DNA from 2 places in the Flavimobilis sp. BM9 genome. Region 2 is predicted to be linked to the other one. Evidence: predicted binding sites of a transcription regulator. Region 2 holds the regulator's gene; the other holds the start of a gene.

Region 1 (9,826 bases), on a different contig from region 2:
GGGCGCGGCTCGTCCCGGCGGGCTCCTCGACGAGGACCTGCAGGTAGACGCTGCGTTCTGCGTCCTCGCGCCACCAGCGCTGCGCGAGCGGCCAGGGGCCTGCCCAGGCGCGCACGGCGGCCGCCGTGCCGTCCTCGCCCGGCGGCGGGGCGAGCATGGTCGGGGCGGCGCTCATCATGAGCCGGCGGTCGACGAGCACCGGTTCCCGCGCGGGGCCGAGGAGCCGCACCGGGGCCTTCTCGGGGAGCACCTCGCTCGGGGGCGGGTCCGGTAGCCGTCCCGGCCAGGGCGCGGTGGTGTCGCGGCGGACCGGGTCCTCCTCGCCCCAGGGCACCAGGTGCACCTGGTCGCGCGGGCCGCGTCCGCCCTGGAGACGCACGGACAGCACCGACCGCGCGCCGAGGAGCCCTTGGACGCGCTCGAGCGCTCGGGCTGCCCGCAGGTGCGCGCCTTCGGCGCCACCCCACAGGCCGCCCTGCTGGGTGCCCACGTCGACGAGGTCCTCGGCGGTCAGCACGAGCCGGACGAGTCCGCCGTCAGCCGACTCGGTGCGTCCCCCCTCGGCGAGCCAGCCCTCGAGCTGCCAGCGGACGCGGTCGGTGAGACGGCCGACGGTGAGGCCGCCGAGCGCGGCGGCGTCGGTCCGCCACGTCCGCACGTGCTCGCGCCCGTCCTCGGTCCGGGCGGAGATGCGCAGCCGGGTGCAGGACGCCGAGCGGTCGACCAGGTCGGCGTACAGCTGCTCGGCGAGCCGGCGCGCGGCGAAGGCTGCGGTGTCGACGCGGTGCGCCGGCGGGTCGAGCTCGCACGACGCCTCGACGTCGTCCTCAGGCCTGCGGCGCGCGGGCGGGCGGAGGTCGTCCCCGTCGAGGAGGCGGTGCGCCCACACGCCGGGTTCCCCGAAACGGGAGGCGACGTCGGCGAGGTCGAGCGCGGTGAGGTCCTTCGCGCGGCGCAGCCCGAGCCTGTTCCACAGGTCGACGAGGTCGCGGACCTGGGTGACGCGGTCGCGGCTCATCGCGACGTGCACGACGTCGCCCAAGGACCGCGGAGCGAGGTAGGCACGGCTCTCCCCTGCCGGGACGACCCGGCTCTCGCGTGCGGCGAGGACCGCCGCGAGGATGCCGTCGGCGACGCCGACCTGGCACTCGTGCCCGGTCGCGTCCGCGACGTGCGTGACGATCGCGGCGGCAAGCTCCTCCTCCGAACCGTGGAACTGGGCCGCCCCGCTCGCGGGCATGAGGAGCAGCCCGGGGCGTGCGACCTCGAGGCCCGCGACGACACGCTCGACGGCGACCGCGACGGGCTCGAAGAAACGGGCGTCCCGCAGCTCGTCGACGGGCAGGAGGACGAGCCCGGGGCATGCCTCCTGCGCCTGACGCCGACGCATTCCGCGGCGGACGCCTGAGCGCCGGGCGACAGCACCCACCGCGACGACCGCGCGGGCGTCCTGCACCGCGACGGGCAGGTGCGCGGGGACGTCCGCCGCGGTCGCGGCGGCGACGACCGGCCAGTCGGGCACCCACACGGCCGTGGTGCGGGTGCTCATCCGACGAGCCTCAGCGCAGGCTGCGCGACCGCGACCGCGACGGCGGCCGGTGAGGTCTGCGGTGCAGTCGCCGGGACGTGCGGCGCAGCGTCGCGAGGCGTGGCGCGAGGGGTCACGCCGGGCTGCTCCCCGAACGGCAGCACGACGTCGATACGTGCACGGACACGGTCCGCGCGCTCGACCGTGAGCTCGCGGGCGACGAGCCGGCCTGTCCCCTGACCGAGCCCACGCCACCGGACCCCGGTCGCGCGGAGCACCGCGCCCGCCCCGCGCCACGGCGCGGTGCTGAGCAGGACGGTGCCGCGCTCACGAGCGCGCGCCGTCAGGCGCCGCCGGTCGGCGTCGAGGAGCGGGAGGTCGCCGAGCACGACGACATCCATGCCGTCGACGAGCGCAGCCACCGCCGCAGCGGCGCCGTCGCCCGGCTCGGGGACGAGGACGAGCCTGTCGAGGGGGACGCCGAGGTGCGCCGCCGCGAGCAGCCCCACCCGGGGATGCCCGACGACGGCGGCCCACGGCTCCTCACCCAGCTCGTCGACGCGGCCGCACGCCTCGGCGAGCAGCGCGAGGACGAGCGCGAGCGAGCCGGTGACCTCGGTGACGCTGCCCCGGGTCAGCCCGTGCGGGAGCAGGTCGGAGAGCTCGTGCGGGACGGGCAGCGCGGGACGCTCACGCGTGCGGACGCCGAGCAGGGCGGCCGCACGGTCCGGCATCTCGACGCGTCGCGCCCCTGTGCGATGCTCTGCCTGGCGCAGCGCCGCGAGCGCCCGCTCCGCGCGCCCGAGGTCCGGTACCGCCATCGCCTGCGCGCTCATCGCGCACCACCTTCCCGGACCATCGCCACACTGTCGAACACATGTTCGATTATACGCGGCACGGCTGACACCGCTGAACCGGCGAGGCCTGTCGCACCTCGCCGGGCCCGACGAGGGCTCATGATGGGGGCATGGACCTCACGCGACCCGTTGCACCCGACCCGTACGCCTCGCTGCCGCCCGTCCCGTCCTTCTCCGTGACGAGCGAGGACATGGTCGACAGCGGCACGCTGCCCCTGCTGCACACCGCTGACGGCGGGAACACGTCGCCCCACCTCGAGTGGAGCGGCTTCCCGGCGCAGACCCAGTCGTTCGTCGTCTCGTGCTTCGACCCGGACGCCCCGACCCCTGCGGGCTACTGGCACTGGACCGTCGTCGACCTCCCGGCGACCACGACCTCGCTCGAGCAGGGCGACGGCGAGAGCGACCTGATGCTCTCGGGCGCCGCCTTCCACGTCCGCGCCGACGGCGGCACGTTCGGCTACGAGGGCGCTGCGCCGCCCGCCGGCGACCGCCCGCACCGGTACGCGTTCGCGGTGCACGCGCTCGACGTGGACACGTTGGGCCTCGACCCTGAGGACAGCCCGACGAAGGTCGCGTTCACGGCGCTGTTCCACACGATCGCGCGCGCCGTGCTCACCCCGACGTTCGCACGATGACCGACCTGCAGGTCCCGGTCGCCCGGGTCCGGCGCGCGGTGCTCGCGGACGCCGACGCTCTTGCGGAGCTCGCGCAGCTGACGTTCCCGCTCGCGTGCCCGCCCGGGATCGACCCGCGCGACGTCGAGGACTTCTGCAGCAACAACCTGACGGCGGACCACTTCGCCGAGCACCTGCTGTCCCCGCTGACGACGCTCCTCGTCGCGGAGCCCGGCGCCGAGCAGGGCTTCGACGGCCGGCACGACGCCGAACGCCTGCCGCTCATCGCGTACGCGCTGCTCGTGTGGGCCGAGCCGCCTCCCCCGACAGACGTCCCGGTCGCGACCCCGACCGTGCTGCTGAGCAAGTGCTACGCGCACCCGGACGCGCACGGGACGGGGGCGGCGGCGGCTCTCGTCGAGGCCGTCGTCGCGGAGGCGGCGGCCCGCGGCGTCCGTTCGGTGTGGCTCGGGGTCAACCAGCAGAACGAGCGCGCCCAGCGGTTCTACGCGAAGAACGGTTTCGCGGTGGTGGGCACGAAGCACATGGTGGTCGGCACCCAGACGCACGACGACTTCGTCATGTGCCGCACGGTCGTGTCCTGACGTCCACGCGCTGACGTCCACCCACTGACGGACGCGACCGTGGCCCGTCTCACTCGAGGGTGACGGCGCGCGCCCTGGCGACGACCTCGGCGTGGTCGCCCGTCTCGGCGAGCCACGCGCGCTGCCGCTGCGCGCCGTTGCCCGTCGACCACAGCTCGCCGAGCAGGTCGGTGACGAGGTCGAGGTCGCCTGCGTCGACGAGAGCGTCGCGCACGTGCGCGACGAGCTGCCCGACGACGTCGTGCGCCGGGCGTGGACGCATGTCCGTCGGCGAGAGCAGGTCGCCCGTGAGCCCGGACCTTCCCGCGCGCCACGACGCGGTGCGCAACAGCTCGGTCGGCACCCCCGGGGCGGGCTCTCCCGCGGCTGCGGCGCGCGCCGCGGTCTCGACGAGCGCGCGCGAGAGCGCCGCGAGGATCACTGGCGTCCGCGGGTCGAGGCAGACGTCCGCGACGCGGATCTCGACGGTCGGGTAGCGCTGGGAGAGGCGTGCGTCGAAGTAGATCATCGCGTCGTCGAGCACCGTCCCCGTCGCGACGAGCGAGGCGACGGCGTCGCGGTACGCCCGGGCGCTGCCGAACTCGCGCGACGGGCCAGCCGTGGGCCAGCGCGACCACACCTGCGACCGGAAGCTCTCGTACCCGCTGGCCTTGCCCTGCCAGAACGGCGAGTTGGCGCTGAGCGCGAGGAGAGGCGAGAGCCACGGGCCGATCCGGTCGAGGACCGCGACCCCCTCGTCGTCGTCCGCGACGGAGACGTGCACGTGGCAACCGCTGGTCAGCTGCTCCGCCGCCGTGAGGCCGAACGTGCTCGCGGCGCGCATGTACCGGAGCTTCGAGACCGTCGTGGGCGCGACGTCGACCGGGCTCGTCGCGAGGGCGACGGCGTGCGCGCCGACAGCGGCGGCCGCGTGCTGGACGCGGGCGCGGCCGGCACGGACCTCGCGGGCCAGGTCCTCGAGGTCGCGGCACGGCCGGGTCCCCGTCTCGATCTGCTCCTGCATGAACTCGTGCTCGAGGCCTCCGCCGGGCACGTCGCCTGCCGGCGTGACGACGTCGGCGGGCGCCTTCTCGAGCGCCTCCGTGGCGACCGCGACGGGGGTCCCGTCGTCACCCACCAGGAGGAACTCTTCCTCGACACCGACTGTCCGCAGATCGTCTCGCATCTGGTGAGTTTCACACGCGCAGCCACGGTGCGCGACCGGCGAACCACGGGATCGTCAGGCCGCACAGCGGCCCCACGAGCAGCGCGAACGCGAGCGTGCCGAGCCCGACGTCGCCGCCGAGCGCCCAGCCGAGCCCGAGCACGGAGAGCTCGACGACGGCGCGCGCGACGGCGATCGGCCAGCCGAACCGGTCGTGGAGCCCGGTCATGAGGCCGTCGCGGGGGCCCGGGCCGAGCCGGGCTGCGAGGTAGGCGCCGCTCGCGAGAGCCAGCAGCACGACGCCGCCGCCCAGGAGCGCGACGCGGGCTGCGAGCGGCAACGGCTCGGGCAGCCGCGCGAGGACGGCGAGACCGAGGTCCGCGGCGAGCCCCACGATGATGACGTTGAGCACGGTCCCGATCCCCGGCCTGGTGCGCAGGGGCCACCAGGTGAGCAGCACGACGGCGCCGACGGCGCAGGTGACGAGCCCGAAGGTCCACCCCGTTGCGAGGGCGAGGCCCTGGGAGAGGACGTCCCACGGGGAGACCCCGAGACCTGCGTGCACGACCATCGCGATCGAGAATCCGAACGCCGTGAGCCCGGCGACGAGCTGGGCGAGGCGGGGGGCGAGGTAACCGCTGCGCGGAGCCAGCGGGCCGGGGGGCGCCGTGGACGACTCGCGCGAGGCCGGGGCGGCGATCTCTGCCTGATCGATCTTCATGGGTCGATCCCACCCTGAAAGTGGCCTCCCCACAAGGAGCCAATTCGCGTACGGTGGCTCCATGAGCGACCGCACCCTGAGCGCCCACGCCCTCGTCCCGCTCCTCCAGGGCCTGCCGGACGACGCCCCGCTCTACCGCGCCCTCGCCGACCGGCTCCGCCTCCTCTCGATCGACGGCCGCATCCCGCCTGACACCCGCCTGCCGTCCGAGCGCGACCTCGCCCAGGCGCTCGACGTGAGCCGCACCACCGTCTCCCAGGCCTACGCCGCCCTGCGCACCGACGGCTTCCTCACCAGCCGCCGCGGGTCCGGCTCCCTCCTCCACGCCCCCGGTTCCCGGCCCGGCACGCCCGGGCCGGACGCCCCCGCGCTCGACCTCACCAAGGCGACCATGCCCGCCGCCTCGCAGATCGCGGCCGCAGCGACCGCCGCAGCCGCCGACCTCCCCCGGCACCTCCTGCGCCACGACTACGACCCCGTCGGCCTCCCCGCGCTCCGCGCAGCCCTCGCCGACCGGTACACCGCGCTCGGCCTGCCGACCACGCCCGAGCAGGTCATGGTGACGCTCGGCGCCCAGCACGCGATCGGCCTCGTCGCACGCACCCACGTACGCCCTGGCGACCGCGCCGTCATCGAGATGCCCACCTACCCGCACGCGCTCGACGCTCTCGTCGCCGCGGGCGCCCGGCCGCTGGCCGTGCCGGTCGACGCGCGGACAGGCTGGGACGCCGACGGACTGCTGCGCGCGATCGCGTCTGGGCCAGCGGTGGCCCACCTCATGCCCGACCACCACAACCCGACCGGCGCGATCATGCCGCACGACCTGCGGACCGCCGTCTGCCACGCCGCCGCACGCAGCGGCACGATCGTCGTCGTCGACGAGACGACCGCCGAGCTCGACATCGACCGCCCCACACCATGGACGCCGTTCGCACGGCACGCCACCCCGGGCACGCAGGTCGTGACGATCGGCTCGGTCGGCAAGACGCTCTGGGGCGGGCTCAGGCTCGGCTGGGTGCGCGCGGACACCGACACGATCACGCGCCTCGTCGCCGCACGCCACGTCCACGACCTCGGCACGCCGATCCTCGAGCAGCTCGTCCTCCTGCACGCTCTGCCGTACCTCGCCGACGTCGCGGAGACGCGACGCGCCCAGCTGCGCGCGTCGCGCGACCACCTGACCGCCCGGCTCGCGGAGCGGCTCCCCACCTGGGACGTCCCGCACGTCCACGGCGGTCTCGCCCTGTGGGTCGGCCTCGGCGAGGCCTACAGCTCGCGCCTCGCGCTTGCGGCCCGCGCTCGCGGCCTCGCGATCTCGGCCGGGCCGCGCTTCGGCACCGGGGGCGAGTTCGAGCGGCACCTGCGCATCCCGATCACCGCCGCGCCGGAGGTGCTCGACGAGGCGGTCGACATCCTCGTGCGCGCGTGGGACGCGGTCACGTCCGCGCCGGAGCGGCCCGGTGCCGAGCTCCGCGACGCGAGCGTCCCGGTCTGATCGTCAGACGTCGGCGCGGACCCTCGTCGCCCACGTCGCGACAGCGACGGCGGACGCGACGTTGAGCGAGTCGACGCCGCCCGCCATGGGGATCTTGACGGTCACGTCGCACGCCGCGATCGTGCGCGACTTGAGCCCGTCCCCCTCGGTACCGAACACGAGCGCGAGCCTCTGCGGGGTGTCCGACTCGAGCGCGTCGAGGCTGACGGAGTCGTCCTCGAGGGCGAGCGCTGCCACGGTGAACCCGAGCTCTCGCAGCAGGTCGACGCCGTCCGCCGTCTCCGCGCCGCGCGGCGCTGCCGGCCACGCGTCGAAGCGGGTCCACGGCACCTGGAAGACGGTGCCCATCGAGACGCGCACGGCGCGCCGGTAGAGCGGGTCGGCGCACGACGGCGTCATGATCACCGCGTCGACGCCCATCGCCGCGCACGCGCGCATCGCGGCGCCGACGTTCGTGTGGTCCACGATGTCCTCGAGCACGACGACGCGGCGCGCACCGAGCCCGCCGCGCGCGGACGCGAGCAGGTCGCTGACGCTCGCGAGCAGGGGCCGGTGCATCGCTGCGAGGGCACCGCGGTGCAGGTGGAACCCGGTGACGGACTCGAGCACGGCTGCGTCGGCGACGTGGACGGGGACGTCGGGGAACTGTCGCAGGACGTCGGCCATCCCGGGGAGCCACTTGTGCTCCATGAAGAACGACCGGGGCCGGTGCCCCGCGGCGATCGCGCGGCGGATCACGGTCGAGCTCTCGGCGATGTACAGCCCCTTGGCGGGCTCGTGCTTGGACCGCAGCACGACGTCGGTCAGCCTGACGTAGTCGGTGAGCTCGTCCGCCGTGGGATCGGTGATCTCGACGAGGTTGAGGTCGGACAGGTCAGGCGGGGCGACGTTCGTGGGCACACGACATTCTCTCAGGAGCGTGCGCGTGGGGCGGTCGGGTCACAGGAGGGCGTGGGCGTGGGCGCGGCGCCACCCGAGGATCGCGCCCGCGCCGCCGAGGACCGCGAGGACGGGCACCGCGAGGAACGCGGTGTGCATGCCGACGGCGTCGGCGGCGGCCCCGAGGATGAACGGTGCGAGGCCGACTGCGGCTCCCCCGGTGAACGTCGCGACGGCCTGCGCCCGGTCGGCAGCCTCGCGGGCGATGCCGAGCACGAGCGCGACCGAGAGCGGGTACTGCGCGCCGTACCCGAAGCCGGCGACGGCAAGGCCGACGAGCGCGACGGTCGGGGACGTCGCGGTCCACAGCACGGCCCAGCCGACCACCGAGATCCCGAAGCTCACGGCGAGGAGGTGGGCGCTGTGCCAGCGCCGCGTGAGGGGGCCGACGACGAAGCGCATCGCGGTCATGCCGGCGATGAGCCCTGCGGTGGTCGCGGTCGCGATGCTCTCGTCGGCGCCGGTGCGCTCGAGGACGAGAGACGTCGACCAGTAGGTCGTCGCGTTCTCGAGGGCGACCGCGGCGACGAGGGTCACGAGGAACCAGACGGAACCGGGTCCGAGGGCGCGCGTGGGCGCGACGGGCATCTCGGCCGCGTCCGCCTTCTCGTGCGTCGGGGCCGTCGGGCGGCGGCCGCTGTCGGGCAGTCGCGACGTCGCCCAGGCGACGGCGACGGCGAGGACGACCGTCGTGACGACGGCGGCCCGCCATCCCCAGCCGACCCCGACCGCGAGTCCGACGGCGAGGGGTGCGAAGAGCCCGACGCCGGACCCCACGCCGTTCGCCTCGGTGATCGCGGCAGGGGCCGAGGGGCCGTGGTGGTCGGAGATGCCGACCTGCGAGGCGGACACGGCGACGTTGCCGCCGATGGCGAGGACGAACATGCTCCCGAGGGTCGCGGCGAGCACCGGGCCTGCGACGAGCCCGGCGACTCCGGCGGCGACGAGGAGGAGCCCGGACGTGATGGCGTTGCGCCGGCCGATCGCGGCGACGAGGCGCGGTGTGAAGAGCGCGGCGGAGATCGCGCCGAGGGCCATCGCCGTGCCGTGCAGGCCGCCGGCGGCCTTCGAGACGCCGAGGTCCTCGGCGAGGAGCGGCACAGACGGGCTGAAGGAGTACAGGAACCACCCCCAGACGGCGAAGGTGCCGTACGTGGTGATCGTGTACCGGTCGCGGCGCAACGGCGCGGCGATGGTCTGGGGGCTGCTCACCGCACCATGATGACAGGCATCGAAACGATTCGGTACGTGCGACGCGACGACTCGACGTGCAGACACCACGAGGGCGCGCCGCAACGGTAGCGGCGCGCCCTCGTGGCGTCGGTGCTCACTGCTGGGGAGCGGGAGGCTCACCTGTGGGTGTCGCGGGCGGTGCGTACGGCGCAGCCGGCGGTGCGGGCGGCGCCTGCTGGACCGGCGGAGCGGCGGGCGGAGGCACCGGCGCACCGGGGTGCTGCCCGGCCTCCGTGCTCGGGTCGAACGGACGACCAGACCGCTGGCCTGCGGTCGTCGCGTCCGCGGTGGCCTCCTGGACCTGGCGGCGAGCCTCGGCGAGCGCCTCGGCCGGATCGACCAGCCCGGCGCTCTGGAAGCGCGGGCGGGCGCGCCGCGGCTCGCTCGCAGCCGGGGCGGGTGCCCTCGGCGTCTCGCCGCCCAGCCCGGCGACGACAGCGCCGAGGGCAGAGGTGAACTCGGTCGGGACGAGCCACATCTTGCTCGACGACCCGTTCGCGATCTGCGGGAGCGTCTGGAGGTACTGGTATGCGAGCAGCTTCGGGTCGGCGTCGCCCTCGTGGATCGCGTCGAAGACCTGGAGGATCGCGCGGGACTCACCCTCGGCCTCGAGGATCTTGGCCTGGGCCGACCCTTCGGCGCGGAGGATCGCGGCCTGCTTCTCACCCTCAGCCGTGAGGATCTGCG
Region 2 (9,826 bases):
CCTGCGCGAGGTAGTGCGGCACGTGCACGGCGAAGCTCATCGCGTCGGTGCCCGCCTCGCCCAGCCGCCGCTCGAGCAGCGCCCCGAACCCGGCGGGCACGGAGACCCGCCCGAAGATCCGCGGCTGCACGCCGGTCAGCTCAGGACGGGTCGCGCTCGTCGTCGCACCGACGGGCCGCGTGTGCGGAACCGCCATCGGGATGCCGTGGACCCCGACCGCGAGACTCACGCCGAACTGGTCGACGAGCCCCTGCACCGCCGCCGCCACACGCTCCCACTGCAGGTCAGGCTCACGACCGTGCATCAGGAGGAACCCCGTGCCCTCCGCGTCCTTCACCAGGTCGATCACGAGCCGCGGCTCGTCGTAGTCGGCCCAGTGGTCCTCGTCGAAGATCATCACCGGGCGCCGCGCACGGTAGCTCAGCAGCTGGTCGACGTCGAACGTCACGAGCCGGCGCGCCTCGAGCCGGTCGCGCAGGTGGTCCGACGTGAGCTCGCCGGTGCTCCCCGCGTCGACGAACCCGTCGAGCAGGTGGATGAGGACAGGCCCGTCTGCGCCGGGAGCGCTCGCCAGGCTGGCAGCGACGTCAGCGTCGAGGTGGTAGATGTCCTGCGGGTCGAGCACCGGCTCCTCCTGGGGTGTCGTCGGCTGGGCCCGCTCGTGCGGGCCGCACACGTTGCAACGACGCTCCGCCCCGGTTGATTCCCGAGGCCGTGCGTCCGCCATAATGGTTGGCCGTGGCCGACGAGGAGAGCACGAGGTGACCAGGTGACGGTCGACGACGGTCGGTCAGGAACGGCGGCTCGTCCGCCCGAGGTGCTCAAGGAGCAGGAGGTCGTCGACGGGCTGTACGCCCGGCTCGACGAGCTCCGTTCGCGCGCCCGCGCGCGGCTCGGTCAGGTGCGCCGCTCAGGACCGTCGGGCTCCCCGCAGAACAGGTCCGAGCGCGACGCGTTCGCGACGCTCTACGAGGACCGCCTCGCGCAGCTCGAGGCGGTCGAGGACCGCCTCGTCTTCGGCAGGCTCGACCTGGCGGACGGCGGCGACCGCTATGTCGGCCGCATCGGGCTGAGCGACGAGGCGCACGCCTCCCTGCTGACGGACTGGCGTGCTCCAGCAGCCCAGGCGTTCTACCGCGCGACGAGCGCCCAGCCCGACGGTGTGCTGCGCCGTCGGCACCTCGTCACCCGGGGCCGCGCGGTCCTCTCGGTCGAGGACGAGATCCTCGACCTCGACTCGATCGACGAGCAGGACACCACCCACCTGTCCGGCGAGGGTGCGCTCGTCGCCGCGATGGCAGCCGGGCGCACGGCGCGCATGTCGGACATCGTCGCGACGATCCAGGCCGAGCAGGACCGCATCATCCGCTCCGCGCTCGAGGGCGCGCTCGTGGTCCAGGGCGGCCCCGGCACCGGCAAGACCGCGGTCGCCCTGCACCGCGCCGCCTACCTCCTCTACGCGCACCGGCGGGTGCTCGAGCGCTCCGGGGTGCTCCTCGTGGGACCGAGCGAGGACTTCCTCGGGTACATCGACCAGGTCCTGCCCTCGCTCGGCGAGACGGGCGTCGTGTCGACGACGATCGGCTCGCTCCTCCCGGGCATCCGGGCGACCGCGGTCGAGGGCGACGTCGCGGCACGCCTCAAGGGAGACCTGGGCTTCGCGCGGTCGGTCGCGCGCGCCGTGCGCGCCCGGCAGCGCGTCCCGCAGGCGGACGTCCACCTGGAGCTCGACGGCGTCCCGCTCGTCATCCGTTGCGGCGACGTCGAGCAGGCGATCGACCGCGCGCGCCGCACGCGCAAGCCGCACAACCTCGCACGGCCGGTCTTCGTCAAGGACGTCCTCAAGCGGCTGGTCGCGCAGTACGCCGAGCACGTCGGGACGGATCTCGAGCCCGAGGAGCGGGCGATCGTCCTCGAGGACCTGCGCTCGCACCGCGACGTGCGCGTGACCCTCAACCTCGCGTGGTTCCCGATCACTCCGCAGCGCCTGATCGAAGACCTGTGGGTCAAGCCGCACCGCCTCGAGGAGGCGGCACCGCACCTGAGCGCGGAGCAGCGCGCGGCGCTGCGTCGCGAGCCCGGCGCACCGTGGACGGATGCGGACATCCCTCTGCTCGACGAGGCGGCCGAGCTGCTCGGGGAGGACGACGAGGCGGCACGCGTGCAGGCTCGCGCGGACGCGGAGCAGCGCAAGCGCGACGTCGAGTACGCCCAGCAGGTCCTGTCCCGGTCCGACGCAGGCGCGCTCGTCTCCGCCGAGATGCTCGCCGACCGCTTCTCGTCAGGCGGCACGACGCTCACGACGGCGGAGCGTGCGGCGTCCGACAGGTCGTGGACCTACGGTCACGTGATCGTCGACGAGGCGCAGGAGCTCTCGGCGATGGCATGGCGGATGCTCTTGCGGCGCTGCCCCACGCAGTCGATGACGATCGTCGGCGACGTCGCCCAGACGTCGAGCAGCGCGGGCACCCGCTCGTGGGCGTCGATGTTCTCGCAGGTGCTGCGTCCGGGCTGGCGGCTCGAGGAGCTCACGGTCAACTACCGGACGCCGTCGGCGATCGCAGAGGCGGCACAGCGCGCCGCGGTCGCGGCGCGCCTGCCCGTCTCGCAGGTGACGTCGGCCCGGGAGGTGCCCGAGGCGCTGCACGCGGTCGCGCTCGTCGACGGCGACCGTCAGCTGCGCGCGCTCGTGGCCGATGCCCTCGAGCGGCACGTCCGCGAGGACGGCACGGGGCGCGTCGCCGTCCTGGCGACGTCCGAGCGGGCGGACCGGCTGTGCTCGGTCCTGGCGGGGGCCGCCGACGGCGTGCTCACCACCGCGCAGGACGCGCTCGTCGTCCTCGACGTCCGCAGCGCCAAGGGCCTCGAGTTCGACGCGGTCGTGCTCGTCGAGCCCGACGAGCTCGCGCCGTCGGACCTCTACGTGGCGATGACGCGACCCACCCAGCGGCTCGTCCTGGTGCACTCGCGTGACCTTCCGGAGGGCACCATCCCCCAGGCGTGACGGGTCCAGCGGCTGGACGAGTTTGTGAGCCTCCTCGCACCCAGCCGATACTGGCCGGGTGCAACGAGCCCTTCTGCTGGAGAACCTCCACCCTCTCGCCACCTCGATCCTGCAGGCGCAGGGCATCGAGGTAGTCACACGCACTGGCGCTCTCGACGAGCCTGAGCTCATCGAGGCGCTCGACGGCGTGCACATCCTGGGCATCAGGTCCAAGACCACCGTCTCGCAGCGCGTGATCGAGTCCGCGCCCGACCTGATGGCGATCGGTGCGTTCTGCATCGGCACCAACCAGATCGACCTGGCCACCGCCGCGCGCCACGGCGTCGCGGCGTTCAACGCGCCCTTCTCGAACACCCGCTCGGTCGTCGAGATCGCGATCGCCGACATCATCGCGCTCACGCGGCGCCTGACGGTGTTCAACGACGAGATGCACGCTGGCACGTGGAACAAGTCGGCTGTCGGCGCGCACGAGATCCGCGGCCGCACGCTCGGCATCGTCGGCTACGGCAACATCGGCACCCAGCTGTCGGTCCTCGCCGAGAACCTCGGCATGTCCGTCGTCTTCTACGACACGGCGGAGAAGCTTGCGCTCGGGAACGCGCGCCGCATGGAGTCGCTCGACGAGCTGCTGGAGATCGCGGACATCGTCACGCTCCACGTCGACGGCCGCGCGGGCAACGCCGGCATGTTCGGTGCGGAGCAGGTCGCCAAGATGAGGCCGGGTGCGGTGTTCCTCAACCTGTCCCGCGGCTTCGTGGTGGACTACGGCGCGCTGCGCGACGCGATCTTGTCGGGTCACGTGGCGGGTGCTGCGGTCGACGTCTTCCCGACGGAACCCAAGCGCAAGGGGGACCCCTTCGCGTCGGAGCTCCAGGGTCTGCCGAACGTCATCCTCACGCCGCACACCGGCGGTTCGACCGAGGAGGCGCAGGAGGCGATCGGTCAGTTCGTCGCGACGAAGATCCGCGACTACCTGACGACGGGCTCGACGACGCTGAGCGTCAACCTGCCGAACCTGGCGCTCGAGCACGGGGACGGCGTCAACCGCCTCGCGTACCTCCACCGCAACGTCCCCGGTGTGCTCGCTCGGGTCAACCAGATCCTCGCGACTCACGACGTCAACATCGAGGGTCAGCTCCTCGCGACGCGCGGCGATCTCGGCTACGTGGTCACGGACGCCGAGGGCAGCATCCCCGCCGAGGTGCTCGACGAGCTCGGGGCGCTGGACGCGACGATCCGGCTCCTGCAGGTGGGCTGACCAGACGACCGACACGAGAGGGGCGCCCGGGACGATGTCCCAGGCGCCCCTCTCGTGTCGTCTGTGCGAAAGCGTCAGCCGGACTTGCGGCGGAAGGTGCGCTGCGTCGGCCCGCTCGTCTCGGAGCCGTGGACCGCGCCCGTGTTCTGCTCGTTGTCACCGCCGGGGTGCTTGCCGGCGCTCTTGCGCTCGAGTGCCTCGCGGAACTTGTCCTTCACGTCCTGCGGCACTGCCTGGCGCTTGTCGTCCGTCATGCCTCACCTCCGAGTGTGTCGACGGGCCGCCATCTGCGGCGCCTGCCCTCCAGCCTGCCCTGAACGCGGCGGAGGTGCCAGGACAAAACACGGACGGCGTGGCGAGAGGCCACGCACGACCGGCCGAGGCCCTACTCGGCGTCCTGGACCGAGTCGGTGTCGACGACCTCTCCGTCGAGCGCGTCGGCGTTCTCGCGGTCAGCCCGCAACGCGGTGATGGCCGACTCGAAGTCCTCGAGCGAGCTGAAGTCCTGATAGACGCTCGCGAACCGGAGGTAGGCGACCTCGTCGAGCTCGCGCAGCGGCCCGAGGATCGACAACCCGATCTCGTTCGCGTCGATCTCGGCACTGCCGGAACCGCGGATGGAGTCCTCGACGCGCTGCGCGAGGATGGCGAGGTCGTCGTCGCTCACAGGACGCCCCTGGCAGGCTTTGCGCACGCCGTTGGAGACCTTCTCGCGACTGAACGGCTCGGTCGCACCCGAACGCTTGACGACCGTCAGGCTCGACGTCTCGATCGTGGAGAAACGCTTCTGGCAGGCCGTGCACTGGCGCCTGCGTCGGATGGAGAGGCCGTCGTCCGAGGTGCGGGAATCGATCACTCGCGAATCCTGATTCCGGCAGAACGGGCAGTGCATCACAGTCCTTCGCGACGATCGGGGCGTACTCTCCCGCCGAATCTAGGTGGCGCACCCCGACGAAGCAAGGCAAACCGCCGCGCGCGCGGAAGCGACCTGATCAGGGCAGGACAGGCACGACGAGCTGCTGACCGACCGACAGCTGGCTGCCAGCGAGGTCGTTGAGCTCCATCAGGTCGTCCATGACGTCCCTGACGTCCTCACCCACCGGCGTCGCCGCAGACGCGATCTGCCACAGCGACTCCCCCGACGCGACCGTGTGGACGGTGACCTCCTGAGGTGCCGACGGGGCGTCCGCGTCGGCGACCGACGCGAACAGCACGGCCCCCAGCGCGACGACGAGGAGCGCGAGCAGGGAGAGCACGACCCGGCCACGCCGGGTCAGCCGCAGAGGCGCCTCGACCTGGGGTGCACGCGCGACGGAGACCCGCTGCACCCGCGGGCGCAGCTCGACGACGACACCGGTTCGTGCGCCCGGCCCTGCGACCACCATGCTGCTCATCTGAACTCCGCTCCCAGCGCCGCGAGACGCCTGCTCATCGACCCGAACACCTGTATGACGAACATGTGTTCTATTTCTAGCAGCGCGGGAGCCTCTTGTCGAGACACGATCGAACGGGTGTTTGAAACGAGTCCCTCGCTCCCCTACGCTGAAACAAGAGCATCACGAGCCTCTGACACTGCGGTGCGGCGGTCTGGATGCCCGCCTGACCACACGGGATGGCGACCGTCCGACGATCAGGGAGCCGAGCGTGAACGAGACCAGGACGCGAGAAGCCGACGTGAGCCCGGGTGGCGAGGTCGTCCTCGGCGAGACGTTGACACCGCGCCAGCGTGCGGTGCTCGAGTGCATCCGGCAGTCTCTCGAGGCCCGGGGCTACCCGCCCACGATGCGCGAGATCGGCGAGCGCGTCGGTCTCACGAGCCCGTCGAGCGTCAAGCACCAGCTCGAGTCGCTCGAGCGCAAAGGGTTCCTGCGGCGGGACCCGAACCGGCCCCGTGCGATGGAGATCGTGCAGGCGCACGACGCGCAGCTCGTCCCGCTCGACCGCGGCGCCACCGAGGCACCGGGCCGCCCCGCCCTGTCGCTCGTGTCGGAGGGCGCGGCCCCCGAGGACAGCAGGCCCACCCCGTCGTACGTCCCGCTCGTCGGCCGCATCGCTGCTGGCGGTCCCATCCTCGCCGACCAGGTCGTCGAGGACGTGTTCCCGCTCCCCCGTCAGCTCGTCGGCGACGGCGACCTCTTCCTCCTGACCGTCGTCGGCGACTCGATGATCGACGCCGCGATCTGCGATGGCGACCTCGTCGTCGTCCGCAGCCAGCCCGTCGCCGAGAACGGTGAGATCGTCGCCGCGATGATCGACGGCGAGGCGACCGTCAAGACGCTGCGCCGCGCGCACGACGGCGTCTGGCTCATGCCTGCCAACGCCGCCTACCAGCCCATCCCCGGGAACGACGCGACCATCCTCGGTCGGGTCGTGAGCGTGCTCCGCTCCCTCTGACCGGCGCCGGCACGCGAGCGAGCGGCCGGAGGCGCACCGCGGGCCCGGACCGACAAGGTCCGGGCCCGCGGCGCGTCCAGGTTCTGGGTGTCAGAAGCCGAACTGTCGCGCGACCGCGCGAAGCTGGTCGGCCGAGTTCTTCAGCCCGTCGTACTCAGCGTCGGAGAGCGGGATCTGCAGCGTGTCGTAGATGCCGCGGCGCCCGACGATCGACGGGACCGAGAGGCACACGTCCGTGATGCCGAAGTAGTCGTCGAGGAGCGACGACACGGGCAGGACCGAGTGCTCGTTGTTGAGGACGGCTTCGATGATCCGGGTGCCTGCGAGCCCCACGGCGTAGTTCGTCGCGCCCTTGCCCTCGATGATCCGGTAGGCGGAGTTCGCGACCTCGTGCGCGATCTGGGCGCGGACCTCGGCGGTCAACGGGCCGTGCTTGCCCGAGCGGTTCCACTCGAGCAGCGGGATCGCACCGATGGACGCGGAGTCCCACAGCGGGATCTCGGAGTCGCCGTGCTCGCCCGCGATGTACGCGTGCACGTTCTGCACCGCGACGCCGCAGTGCTCGGCGATCAGGTAGCGCAGGCGCGACGAGTCGAGCACCGTGCCCGAGCCGAACATCTGCTGCGGCGGCAGCCCCGAGATCTTGAGCGACGCATACGTCACGACGTCGACAGGGTTCGTCACCATGATGTAGACCGCGTCCGGTGCGACCTCGACGAGCGGCGGCAGGATCTTCTTCATCAGCTCGATCGTCGCCCCGGCGAGATCGATCCGGCTCTGGCCAGGCTTCTGCTTCGCCCCTGCGGTCACGACGACGACGTCCGCGTCGGCGCACACGGCGATGTCGTCCGAGCCGAGCACCTCGGCCTGAGGGACGAACTGGACGCCGTGCTGGAGGTCGAGCGCCTCGGCCTCGACCTTGGCGGCGTTGATGTCGTGCAGCGCGACGGTGCGTGCGGCACCGCGCATGAGGGCCGCATAGGCGAGCGTCGCTCCCACGGCACCCGCACCGACGACGGCGAGCTTGGTCGTGCGGCGTGCGGGCTCGAGCGACAGGTCAGGGGTGTGCGTTGACATCGGTCCTCCGGTCGTGACGTCGGCGCCGCGCGAGGGCACGCACGGCTGGTGCCAGCCTAGCCAGCCAGGCGACGCAGCGCCGCGACGACCGTGTCGTGGTCGGTCGTCGGCCACAACGGGGGCATCGACCTGGTCAGGAAGGTGCCGTAGCGCGCGGTGTGCAGGCGCGGGTCGAGTACGGCGACGACGCCACGGTCGCTCGTCGCACGCACGAGCCGTCCAGCGCCCTGCGCGAGCAGGAGCGCGGCGTGCGTCGCGGACACCTGCATGAAGCCGTTGCCCCCGGCAGCGGCGACGGCCTCGGTCCGCGCGGAGCGCACGGGGTCGTCAGGGCGCGGGAACGGGATGCGGTCGATCAGGACCAGGCTGCAGGCCGGGCCAGGGACGTCGACCCCCTGCCACAGCGAGAGCGTGCCGAAGAGGCACGCCTCCTCATCCTCGGCGAACTGCTTGACGAGCGTCGGGAGCTGGTCGTCGCCCTGGCAGAGGATCGGCACGTCGAGACGCTCCCGCATCGCCTCGGCAACGGCGTCGGCGGCCCTGCGCGACGAGAACAGCCCGAGCGTGCGCCCGCCCGCGGCCTCGATGAGCTCGGCGACGGCGTCGAGCTGTGCGTCGGTCGCGGGCTCGCGCCCGGGCGCGGGCAGGTGCTTCGCGATGTAGAGGATCCCCTGCTTGGCGTAGTCGAAGGGCGTACCGACGTCGATGCCGGACCAGCCCCGGACCGACGGTGCCGCGGAGGGCTCGACGCCGAGGGCACCCTCGCCGCGCGCGCTCGTCCCAGGCTCGGCGCCAGCAGGGCCGAGCAGCCCGAGCGACCGGGCCACCGGCTCGAACGTCCCGCCGAGGCTCAGGGTCGCGGACGTGAAGATCCCCGTGCGCTCGCTGAGCAGGTTCGTCCGCACGAGGCCGGAGACGTTGAGGGGCGCGCTGTGCAGCCGCGTGATGCCTGACGCGTCCCACCCGCCGTCGGCGGAGCTGCGCGCGCTCCACAGGACGTCGTGACCAGTCGGGTCGGCGGCCATACCTTCGGCGACCTCGAACAGGACGAGCATCGCGGCCTGGGCGATCTTGGCGCCGCCGTCGGTCGCGTCCTTCTCCCCTGCGGCTGGCTTGAGCGCGGTGACGAGCTCGCGGGCTGCGTCGCGCACGTGGGCGACGGCGGCGCGCACGCCGTCGGGCAGGCCGTGCGGGAACCGCCCCTCGGGCAGGTCCATGAGGGCGGCGCCGAGGTCGGCGGCGGCGCGGTCGAGGTCCGGGGTCGGGAGCCCTGCGTGCCGGCGCGCGAGCCGCGCGGCGGCCTCGATGGAAGCCGCGGACAGCTCGGCAGTGGACTGGCTGGTGATGCGGTCGGCGAGCTCGTGCGCCTCGTCGACGACGAGCACCGCGTGCTCGGGGAGCACGTGCGTGCTCCCCGACGCGGCGATGCCGAGCATGGCGTGGTTCGTCACGACGACGTCGGCCTCGCGCGTCTGCGCGCGCGCCCGCTCGGGGAAGCACTCCGAGAGGAGCGGGCACTTCTGCCCGAGGCACTCGAGCGAGGTGACCGACACCTGCCGCCAGGCGCGGTCCGAGACGCCGGGCACGAGGTCGTCGCGGTCGCCGGTGTCCGTCTCCTCGGCCCATGCCCGCAGCCGGAGCACCTCGGCGCCGAGCCGTCGCACGGGCGACGCGTCGGCGTCGGAGGTGTCGGTCTCGATGCTGCGCGGTTCGTCGCCCGGCAGGTCGAAGAGCGTGGCGCCGGGCTCGTCCGACGGGTACCCGCCCGCGAGCCGGTGCTTGCACAGGTAGTTGTGCCATCCCTTGAGGAGCGCGATCGCCGGCTTCCGCGGCAGGTTCGGGGCGAGCGCGTCGACGACGAGCGGCAGGTCGCGCGTGAGCACCTGGCGCTGGAGCGCGAGGGTCGCGGTCGAGACGATGACGCGCTCGTCCTTCTCGACGGCGTGCGCGACGACCGGGACGAGGTAGCCGAGCGACTTCCCGGTTCCTGTGCCCGCCTGGACAAGCAGGTGCTCGCCCGTCGCGATCGATGTCGCGACCGCGCGGGCCATGTCCTGCTGCCCGTGACGGACGCTGCCCCCGAGCGCCTCGAC

Evidence for each region. Region 2 encodes LexA, which represses DNA repair genes until DNA is damaged. Its sites were predicted from a motif close to TCGAACANNTGTTCGA; they were not measured.
Region 1: a site for LexA is predicted at 2,398-2,413, ahead of imuA' (DnaE2-dependent mutagenesis accessory factor ImuA'). Genes of this name have one in related genera too.

What each region holds. Positions count from the first base shown of each region.
Region 1 covers NZ_JBZEMO010000003.1:346,764-356,589, forward strand. Annotated here, with positions in the region: gene AC4F3Q_RS07590 (DNA polymerase Y family protein) at 1-1,549, opposite strand, end outside; gene imuA' (DnaE2-dependent mutagenesis accessory factor ImuA') at 1,546-2,364, opposite strand; gene AC4F3Q_RS07600 (YbhB/YbcL family Raf kinase inhibitor-like protein) at 2,496-3,023, shown strand; gene AC4F3Q_RS07605 (GNAT family N-acetyltransferase) at 3,020-3,607, shown strand; gene AC4F3Q_RS07610 (carboxylate-amine ligase) at 3,657-4,772, opposite strand; gene yczE (membrane protein YczE) at 4,783-5,472, opposite strand; gene yczR (MocR-like transcription factor YczR) at 5,534-6,967, shown strand; gene AC4F3Q_RS07625 (TrmH family RNA methyltransferase) at 6,971-7,867, opposite strand; gene AC4F3Q_RS07630 (MFS transporter) at 7,907-9,118, opposite strand; gene AC4F3Q_RS07635 (SPFH domain-containing protein) at 9,234-9,826, opposite strand, start outside.
Region 2 covers NZ_JBZEMO010000001.1:810,200-820,025, reverse strand. Annotated here, with positions in the region: gene AC4F3Q_RS03680 (PAC2 family protein) at 1-625, opposite strand, end outside; gene AC4F3Q_RS03675 (HelD family protein) at 770-3,004, shown strand; gene serA (phosphoglycerate dehydrogenase) at 3,063-4,262, shown strand; gene AC4F3Q_RS03665 (DUF5302 domain-containing protein) at 4,337-4,516, opposite strand; gene nrdR (transcriptional regulator NrdR) at 4,648-5,154, opposite strand; gene AC4F3Q_RS03655 (LysM peptidoglycan-binding domain-containing protein) at 5,255-5,656, opposite strand; gene lexA (transcriptional repressor LexA) at 5,937-6,656, shown strand; gene AC4F3Q_RS03645 (L-lactate dehydrogenase) at 6,747-7,733, opposite strand; gene AC4F3Q_RS03640 (ATP-dependent DNA helicase) at 7,790-9,826, opposite strand, start outside.